3 regions of the Vibrio ishigakensis genome follow, and region 1 is predicted to be linked to each of the others. Evidence: predicted binding sites of a transcription regulator. Region 1 holds the regulator's gene; each other region holds the start of a gene.

The links. The regulator PurR, encoded in region 1, represses purine synthesis genes. The targets are predictions, from matches to a motif close to TNANGNAAACGTTTNCNTNA.
Region 2: the regulator PurR is predicted to act here: its motif matches at 1,535-1,554, upstream of glpX (class II fructose-bisphosphatase).
Region 3: the regulator PurR is predicted to act here: its motif matches at 2,000-2,019, upstream of Pcarn_RS20495 (NCS2 family permease).

Annotation. Positions count from the first base shown of each region.
Region 1 is NZ_AP024881.1:1,865,197-1,868,474, reverse strand. It holds gene Pcarn_RS08420 (alpha/beta fold hydrolase) at 1-235, shown strand, start outside; gene Pcarn_RS08415 (DUF7577 domain-containing protein) at 216-527, opposite strand; gene Pcarn_RS08410 (TVP38/TMEM64 family protein) at 528-1,208, opposite strand; gene purR (HTH-type transcriptional repressor PurR) at 1,360-2,373, opposite strand; gene torD (molecular chaperone TorD) at 2,498-3,145, opposite strand; gene elyC (envelope biogenesis factor ElyC) at 3,214-3,278, opposite strand, start outside.
Region 2 is NZ_AP024881.1:2,749,206-2,752,483, forward strand. It holds gene Pcarn_RS12660 (murein hydrolase activator EnvC family protein) at 1-970, shown strand, start outside; gene zapB (cell division protein ZapB) at 1,028-1,270, opposite strand; gene glpX (class II fructose-bisphosphatase) at 1,610-2,617, shown strand; gene Pcarn_RS12675 (DUF805 domain-containing protein) at 2,655-3,077, opposite strand; gene Pcarn_RS12680 (5-carboxymethyl-2-hydroxymuconate Delta-isomerase) at 3,089-3,278, opposite strand, start outside.
Region 3 is NZ_AP024882.1:1,463,781-1,467,058, forward strand. It holds gene yciH (stress response translation initiation inhibitor YciH) at 102-413, shown strand; gene Pcarn_RS20495 (NCS2 family permease) at 480-1,853, opposite strand; purine riboswitch at 1,898-1,997, opposite strand; gene Pcarn_RS20500 (AzlC family ABC transporter permease) at 2,199-2,897, shown strand; gene Pcarn_RS20505 (AzlD domain-containing protein) at 2,894-3,214, shown strand; gene Pcarn_RS20510 (DUF4174 domain-containing protein) at 3,274-3,278, shown strand, end outside.

The DNA of each region.
Region 1 (3,278 bases):
GGCGGCTGAGGTGAACCCTCTGATGCGCTACTTCAAGGAGCGAGAGTTGGATATTCCAACCCTCTATCTGATGGGCGACAAAGACTATATGTTTATTAAGCCGGTTAAAGAGATGGTTTCAGTGCACGAGCACAGTAAGCTGATCGAGATTGAGGATTGCGGCCACGTGTGTAACGTGGAAAAGCCTCAGCAGTTCAACCGCGAGTCCATCGCCTTTATTCAGTCGGTGAGCTAGCCCCGCAGTTCCAGCAAAGGGCAAACTGCCCTTCGTTAACCTCACCACATTCACTACAGGTCCAATCGGCCTGCTCGTCCGCTTCCATATATGCCTTGATAATGGCTTCCGCTTTCTCTTTGTAGGCAGGGTCTAGCAGCCACACATGGGGCTGGGTGGAATCATCCATCGGTAGTTCGCCCTGAAGGCCAAACAAGCCAACACTTCGAACCTCAACAGGTATCTTCTCCGCAAGTAAAAGCTCACTGATAAAGTGAGCTTCGGGTGGATTTTTTGCAATATATATCTTCATCTAAGCGACCGATTGATTGGGTCTTATCTTGTTCATTATCCATTTAGCGATAAGTGGGAACAGGCCCAAGAGTGCAAAGGATGCCAGTACGGTCGGGGATACTATGCCTGCTAGGCTGTCTATCTCAGCAAGTTGAGTACCAGCGTTTAGATAAACCATAGTCCCTGCCAACATACCTAGCTGACTAAATAGGTAGAATTTTGCCACTGAGATTGGGGTCAGACCCATCAAAAGGTTGATCAGGAAGAATGGAAATACTGGAATAAGGCGAAGCGAGAATAGATAAAATGCGCCGTCTTTTTCCACGCCCTTGTTGATGGTATCTAACTTATTACCAAACTTAGCTTGTACCCAGTCGCGAAGCAGGTAGCGAGAGCTTAGGAAAGCCAGAGTCGCACCTATAGTGCTGGCAAACGACACCAATACTAAGCTGGTCCAAAAACCGAATAGAGCGGCACCTAATAACGTCACCACGGCAGCTCCTGGGATAGAAAACGCTGTGATAAAGATGTAACCAATAAAGTAGAGAGCAGCAGACAGAACGAAGTTTTGTTCTATATGAGCGTTTAACGCAGCTTGTTGCGCTTTAGCGTTTTCGAGGGTGAGGTATTGCCCAAAGTTGACCGCAAGTAGAATGATAGCTGCAACCAAAATTACGCCAATTATCAATTTCTTATTCATCGTCCTGACCTAAGTAAGTTCACTTAGCTATAGGGACAGAGTAGGACATAGAAAAATTTCATACAAAATAAAAAACGGCACGTTTATTTACGTACCGTTTGGAATTGATTGGATAATTCGAGCTTGGATGAGGTATCATCCGCTTTCGAAGTTAAGCGTTTAGGTTCTTAACGCTATCGCGTGAGATAAGTTCTGGCTGCATCTCAAATACGCGGCGATCGTGCTCTTTGTCGTTGATACGCTCAAGCAGGATTTCAAATGCTGTCTTACCCACACGACGCTTAGGCTGGTGGATAGTGGTCAGTGGCGGCGCAAAATAAGCGGCTAGGTCGATGTTGTCATAACCGATAACTGAGATATCTTCAGGAACCTTAAGGTCGTGCTGTTGCAGGCGACTGATAAGGCCAAGTGCCATGATGTCGTTAAAGCAGAACACAGAAGTAGGGCGAGTCTCGATTGGCATAGCGGCAAGTCTGTCAGCGGCTTCTACTGCGGTATCACACTCGAAGTTACCCTCAAGGATATATTCAGGATTGAACTCGATGTTCGCTTCAGCAAGGGCACGCTTGTAGCCAGCAACACGCTCGATACAAGCCAGTTTCTCTGCTTGACCAGTTAGACATGCAATCTTGTCGTGACCATTCTCAATCAGGTGTTTCGCAGCAATATAGCCACCTTCTTCAGAGTTATCGATGATCTTATCGGCCATTGATGACTCTGGGCCCCAATCCATAACAACTTTCGGGATGTTAGGGTGTGAGTCCAGCATTTCACGCAGCTCTTCTGTTAGGTCAGAACACATAACCAGAAGTCCATCTACACGCTTTTCAGCCAGCATGCGGATATAGTCGCGCTGCTTCTCGTAGATACCACCAGTGTTACACAGGATCAATGTATAGCCCTGACGGTAGCAATAGCTCTCAACACCATCTACAACCTCAGCAAAGAAAGGGTTAGTAGACTGAGTTACCAGCATGCCGATAGTACGAGTGGAGTTACACTTCAGGCTACGGGCTACCGCACTTGGCGCGTAGTTTAGCTCTTTAACAGCTTTCATTACTCGCTCTTGGGTAGACTCTGCTACGAAGCGCGTCTTGTTAATTACGTGCGAAACTGTGGTCGTCGAAACGCCAGCCAGCTTTGCTACATCTTTGATGGTAGCCATGCTTTACCTTGTAAACCTGAAGAAGTGTAGGGACCTACTTAAGAGTAGTGCAATCGATTGCGGAGGGCAGTCTAGCTAGAAATGCGTCAAGTGACAACGCATTTCTATACAAAATGAGAATTCATCAATCGTTCGCAAGATAGTGACTATCCAGCTCACAAAACGCCACCAAAAGCTCGGCTACAGAGGCGTAAAAACCGAATTCGTCGAACTTGGTGCAGTTTTCTGAAAACTGAGGCACCCAGGTCAGCAAATGTTGTTCGATGAAGGCTTGTTGCTCGGCTAGGGCTACCTCCATATGGGCTTCTTGCTCAAGCTCGTTTGAGCGGATGATGAGATTTCCGAGAAAGTCGAGCTGGATAGCAAGGTGATCCGCCGGCTCGTTGAAGTTCTTATCAACCTGAATGCCTTTTTCCTGCATCAAGGCCGCCATCTCTTGCGCTGGTTTGCCGTTAAGCAGTTTGCTGTCATCGAGATAGATAGAGGCATAAGGAAGTGCCGCATGTTTATCGGAGGTTAGAAACAGCTCACAGAAGTCGGCAGATAACTCTAACTGCGCATCCTCTCTGTCTTGAAGCTTGTTTAGAGACTCGATGACGCCATCAGTGGCTTTCTTTAGCTCTTCGTTTTCAGATAGGCCTTGTAGGAAGCCGCGAACTTGTTGGCTTTGATACGCCTTGAGCTCTTCGTCAGTCAGCTCTTTTGAGAATAGGCTTGAGAACCACCAGTAGATTTCGGCGCGTTGCTCATTGAATTTCTTGATTTCTTGCATTGTAAGATCCAACAAAGGGCGCATCGGCGCCCTTGTAACAAAATTTAACTATATGAATTATGAATCAGTTATTTACTACTGACAAGGTTGCGTATCTTCTGCCACCAAGTACCGAGGGTCTCATGCCAGTAGC
Region 2 (3,278 bases), 880 kb from region 1:
ACTGGATGGCCTGCAGAAGCGACTCAAATCCGACGAGCTTGCTATCTCTAACGCCACCAAGAAGCTGAACCAAACCAAATCAACCCTAAGCACCTCTCAGAAGAATCTTGCCCAGTACAAGGTCGAGCACGACGCTCTGGTAAAACAAACCGAGCAACAAAAGCACAATCTTAAAGAGTTGGTTAAGGCCTACTATCTGATGCACACCAACGCCAAGCTGGACAACTTTTTGAGCCAGGACAGCGCAGGTCACAAAGATAGAATCAGTCAGTATTATCAGCATCTCGCGATCAAGCGCACTGAAGCCATTGAAGAGCTTGAAGAGACCAACAAGCAACTTGAAGCCAAGAACCAACAGCTTCTGGCAGAGCAGCAGCAAATCCAAACACTGCTTCAAGAGCAATCGACCCAATTAGCCAATCTGAAGAAGTCGCAGTCTAGCCGTAAGGGCACAGTGACTAAGATTAGTCGTAGCATCAAGGGCGACCAAGCCTATCTGAATGAGCTAAAACGAAACGAAGCACGGCTAAAGGCGGAGATTGCCAAAGCAGCTAAACGTAATTCAGTGCCTATGGATGGTCTGGCAAAACAGCGTGGCAAACTGCCGTGGCCAGTAAAAGGTCGTGTTCTACACACCTACGGCTCCACCCAAGGTGGACAAGCTGACTGGAAGGGTATGGTAATCAATGCCAATTACGAGCAGCCAGTTAAAGCCGTGTATCCAGGTAAGGTGGTATTTGCCGATTACTTGCGTGGCTATGGTCTAGTAATGCTCATCGACCACGGCAAGGGCGACATGACCCTATATGGCTACAACCAAGTCCTAACCAAGAAAGAAGGCGATAAAGTCACAGCGGGTGAGACCATTGCCCTTGCCGGTGACACCGGCGGCCAAAGCCGAGCCTCGGTCTATTTCGAATTGAGACGTAACAGCCGCACCGAGAACCCTCAACGCTGGCTAACCCGATAAAAAAACGCCGACTCAATGAGTCGGCGTTTTCTTTTCAATTCTTTGCGAAGATGCGGATTATTCCACTTCTTCCATTTTACCTAGCATGCTACGGATGCGCTCTTGCCATTGGTCGTGCTCAGTTTGAACCTGACGTGCACGCTCTTCAAATTGAGCTTTCTCACCACGTAGTTGCTCTGCTTCGCTTTCTAGTTGTTGCTTTTGCTCTTTAAGCTCATCAACTTCCATTTGTAGCAGAGTAATCGTGTCGACTGCTGTCTGTACTTTTGCTTCTAGTTTTTCCAATACTTCTAAAGACATCATGACCTACCTAATTCCATCATCGTTGTATAACCAAGCTATATGCCCCCTCGGGCTATGCTGTATCTAGCTTGGTCATAGATCTAACTTCCGTTTCATTCTACTCACAGTCATGTATATAAACACACCTAAACTTTCATTTTTAGTTCAAGTGAATAAAAAAACAGCGATCTTAATCATATTTTGACATCAATGTGCTGTAAGCAACCAAGTTCGATGCAGATAACAACGCAAGTTTGATGGTTCAAGTCAAATTAGGCTCAATTAAGCAAACGTTTTCCTACGGCTATGTTAGAATCCCGCCGACCAAACTTTAACCTCTAAAATACTGGAGTCGATATGAAACGCGATTTGGCGATGGCATTTTCTCGTGTAACTGAAGGTGCTGCACTGGCCGGTTACAAATGGCTTGGACGCGGAGACAAAAATGCAGCCGATGGAGCGGCAGTAGAAGTAATGCGTAGCCTACTCAACAAAACCGATATCAGCGGTGAGATTGTGATTGGTGAGGGCGAGATCGATGATGCGCCAATGCTGTATATCGGCGAAAACGTAGGCCTAGGTGGTGACGCGGTTGATATCGCGGTAGACCCAATCGAAGGCACACGTATGACCGCTATGGGTCAATCAAATGCACTGGCTGTTCTAGCAGCGGGTGAGAAAGGTAGCTTCCTAAAAGCACCTGATATGTACATGGAAAAACTGGTTGTAGGCCCAGGCGCTAAGGGTCATATCGATCTAGACAAGCCTCTGGCAGAGAATCTACAAAACATCGCAAAAGCACTAGGCAAGAGCCTGGATACGCTAACCGTAACTACTCTAGCTAAACCTCGTCACGACCAAGTGATTGCAGAGATGCAGGCCATGGGTGTACGTGTATTCGCTGTGCCAGACGGTGACGTAGCAGCGTCTATCCTAACCTGTATGCCAGATAGCGAAGTAGACGTGATGTACTGCATTGGTGGCGCACCTGAAGGTGTGGTATCAGCCGCGGTTATCCGCGCACTAGACGGTGACATGCACGGTCGTCTTCTACCTCGTCACGAAGTGAAGGGCGATACCCCAGAGAACCGTGAACACGGCGAGCTAGAACTAGCACGCTGTCAGGAGATGGGCGTTGAAGCGAACATCGTTCTAACCATGTCTGACATGGCTCGTAGTGACAACGTTGTATTCTCAGCAACCGGCATCACTAAAGGTGACCTACTTGAAGGCATCAGCCGTCAAGGTGATATCGCAACCACAGAGACCCTGCTTATCCGTGGTCGCTGTCGCACCATTCGTCGCATCAAGTCTATTCACTACTTGGAGCGCAAGGATGACGAGATTCGTCACCACATCCTATAAAACAAAAAAACGTTGCCTTCGGGCAACGTTTTTTACTTTAAGCGTAAGGCTCACCGTATCGGTTCTTGCCTTCGGTTCCCTTTAAGAAACCACACTCTATAAGAATCCAAGCCCCACAAGCCAGAGCCACGATTGAGATCACTGGCGCGGCTGAGGTTTCCGCCACCATGGCCTGACTGCCTGCTGGCATCATTGCCCTGCCTACCACTAATGGAATATTCAGTAGTAGCATCCAAGCGCTTTTTTCTCTGTCATGCCAACGCTTTGCTGTTATCGCAAGATCTGGAATAAGCAGTATCACCAGCACGATCGGGATAGCAAACATAGCCAGCCCAGGCGAGATCTGAGCTAACAAGCCGCCGATTAGTGCCAATCCAAAGTAGTAACACAGGTTCCAGATCCAAAACTGTTTGCGACCTACTCGGCCTTCAAAAGAAAACAGCAGTTGTGGAAGATTCATCTTCACCTCGTTTAGTCGTGGCTCACCTTCTGAAAGCATTCACGATCCATATCTCGAACATTGATAGTCAAACTGTGCACCCACTCAGCATTTTGCGTAAGCAACTGCATCAGGTCTCGAGACAAGGCACGCTTTTGTTCTTCGGTGCGCCCAGAGAGTAACTCTACGGTTAAATGGATAAAGTCCACATCGTCTTCATGC
Region 3 (3,278 bases), on a different replicon from region 1:
GGATTAACTAAGCAATCCGAATTGAAAATAATAAGCAGACGCTGAGGTTTATCATAAAGGGTGTTAAAATTGCTCTAATAGACAAGCAATAAGGTATGAGTATGAGTCTCGTATATTCAACAGAAGTGGGCCGTATTAAGCCTGAAGAAGAGAAAGTAGAACGTCCAAAGGGTGATGGCATTGTTCGTATACAGCGCCAAACAAAGGGTCGTAAAGGTAAAGGCGTTTGCTTAGTAACAGGTTTAGATCTCGATGATGTCGGCCTCAAGCTGATGGCGGCTGAGCTTAAGAAAGTATGTGGGTGCGGTGGCGCGGTAAAAGATGGTGTTATCGAGATTCAAGGTGACAATCGTGAGAAAATTAAAGCACACCTTGAGAAGAAAGGCTTAAAGGTTAAGTTAGCCGGTGGTTAATCGGAGCCTAGAATGAAGAAAGCCCCTGATATTTGTCAGGGGCTTTTTGTTTTTGCTAGTTTACTATTACATCAGCACTAGATAAGCGATGAAGATAGCAGACAGGCCGTAGATGATTGGGTGAACCTCTTTACCACGACCAGCAACAATCATAGAAAAGCTGTAGCTGATAAAGCCCATAGCCATACCGTTTGCTGGAGAGAAGCTAAGGATGGTGAACATAATGGTAAAGAAGGCTGCAATGCGAGACTCTTTCTGTTCCCACTGAATGTTACCCAAGCGTCCTACCATGTAGATACCAACAACAACCATAGCCGGCGCTACGATAGCGGTAGAGAAAATAGAGAACAGTGGATATAGGAATAGAGATAGCAAGAACAGACCTGATACTACTACTGCAGCCAGACCAGTCTTCGCGCCTTGAGAAGAGGCGATACCCGACTCAGAGAATGCAGTGATAGAGGTAGTACCAAGCATAGTACCGATCACTGTACCGCCTGCATCCGCTACAAGTGCAGACTTAGCGTTAGGCACTTTACCGTCTTTATCGATAATACCTGCATCGCGGCCTACACCTACGATAGTGCTGAGGCCGTCGAAGAAGTCGACGATAAAGAAGATGATGACGATAAACAGTAGGTCAAACAGTTTATCTGCAGTGAAGGCTGAGAAGTCAAAGATAGCGCCAAAGCTTGGCGCTAGGCTTGGTGGTGCAGATACTAGTGAGTCTGGGATAGGTGCGTTAGCAGTGCCTAGCATCATATCAGCCACAATCGTTAGTACTATGGAAGATACGAAAGAGATAAAGGTCGCTAGTTTGATGTCACGAATCATACATCCAAGAGCAATAAAGATACTGATATAGGCAATCAGCACCTGAGGGTCTTTGATGTTACCCATGCTTACAAGGATGATAGGGTTAGAAACGATGATACCAGCGTTCTTTAACCCTAGAAAAGCAATGAACAGACCAAGTGAAACTGTGATCGCGAGTTTCAAATCCTCTGGGATCGACTCAATCATGGTCTTGCGAACCTTGGTCATAGAGAAGGCTAGGTAGATGATGCCAGAAAGGAAAATGCCAAATAGGGCTTCGTTCCACAGTAGCGCTACAGAACCACTAAACAGCATGCCTTTGAAGAAGCCGTTCATGCTCATGCCAGGTGCAAGCATTACCGGGTAGTTACCAAATATACCCATGATAAGAGTTGCAACTGCTGCTGCGATTGCAGTCGCAGTAAAGATTGCACCGCGATCCATTCCTGGGATATCGCCCAGGATTGCTGGGTTAACCGCTAGGATGTAGCTCATTGCCAAGAAGGTGATAAATCCAGCGTACAGCTCTGTGCCGATAGTGGATTTTCTTTGTGCAACTTTGAATTGACGTTCAATCAGCGACTGCTCGCTGCTTGGTGCTTGAAGGACCGTTTCTTGACTCACGATGTGACCTTTTTACTTAGATAAAAATACACCGAAGCCATAACGTGTAGACTGGATAAAACTGTAGTCTCAGAGTTAGGCTCCGAGGTAGAAACGAGAGGTCCAAATCACCTCACATATACAGCTTCGATATGTAAATTGGCGCGTATAGTAAACGTTTGCGAGAGTATTTCAAGCTAATTTTTGAACAGTTCAAGATCTCCTTGATTTAGAAACAACTAAGGTGCAAATTTTCAAACTAAGAATAACAAAATCGCTTGCTGTGGCTTATGTGATACTAATGGACTGTAGATAACAAACAGCGTGCTGTATTAGGCAAAAAGTGATTAAAACAGGGTTTAATTAATGGAAACGACGCAAGGTCGCAAAAAACTATTTTTACAGGGTGTAGTAGCAATGATACCGCTTAGTGTAGCGGTAATACCTTGGGGACTTTTAGCTGGTTCTTATGCTATTGACTCAGGGTTATCCCCGATAGAGAGCCAAGCCTTGTCTGCTATTTTATTTGCAGGTTCAGCTCAGCTAGTGGTAACTGGAATGATGAAAGCTGGTGCTGGGTTAGCGACTATGCTGCTGACCACCTTATTTATAACCTCACGGCACTTTTTATACAGTGTTTCGATGCGTGAGAAAATCAGCCCACTTTCTTTAAAGTGGCGCTTAACCCTCGGATTTCTGCTGACCGATGAGCTCTTCGCTGTGTGTGGCAATCAAGACCCTAAGCGTTTTAATACTTGGTATGCCCTTGGCGCTGGCTTGAGTTTCTATTTGTGTTGGAATCTCGCCACCTTGGTTGGGATCGTGGCGGGCAGTTATATTCCTGCCATGGGAGACCTTGGTTTGGAGTTTGCCGTAGCGGCAACCTTTATTGCCTTGGTTGTGCCATCCGTTAAAAACTCACCGACGCTGGCTGCGGTATTGGTTTCCTTGGTTCTTTCCATAGTGTTGAATCTCGCCCAGGTAGAAGGCGCGCTAATGATAGCGAGCCTAGGAGGAATGCTAACAGGCTTTGCAGTGGAAACCCTCAAAGGAGAAAAAGCATGAATCTAGCGATTATCTTCATCCTTGCAGGCCTAGTGTTCTTTAGCCGATACGTGTTTCTTGAACCTAAACTGCCTCTTAGATTGGCTCCTTCCGTGCAAAGAGTGCTTAGCTACTCAGGTCCAGCTGTATTAACCGCTATTTTGGCTCCTATCGTGTTTGCGCCGCACGGAGAGTTATGGATAGCTCCGAAGAACCCGTATCTGCTGTGTGCAATCTTGGCGACTCTTGTTATTTATAAGACCAAGAATGTATTGCTTACGACAGTGCTTAGCATGATAGTGTTTTTGATCCTAAATAACCTAGTATTCGCCCACTAGGTGATCACATAGTCACAGTACGCCGTAGTTTGTGAAGGTACGGGTGTGAGGCTAGGGTGATGAA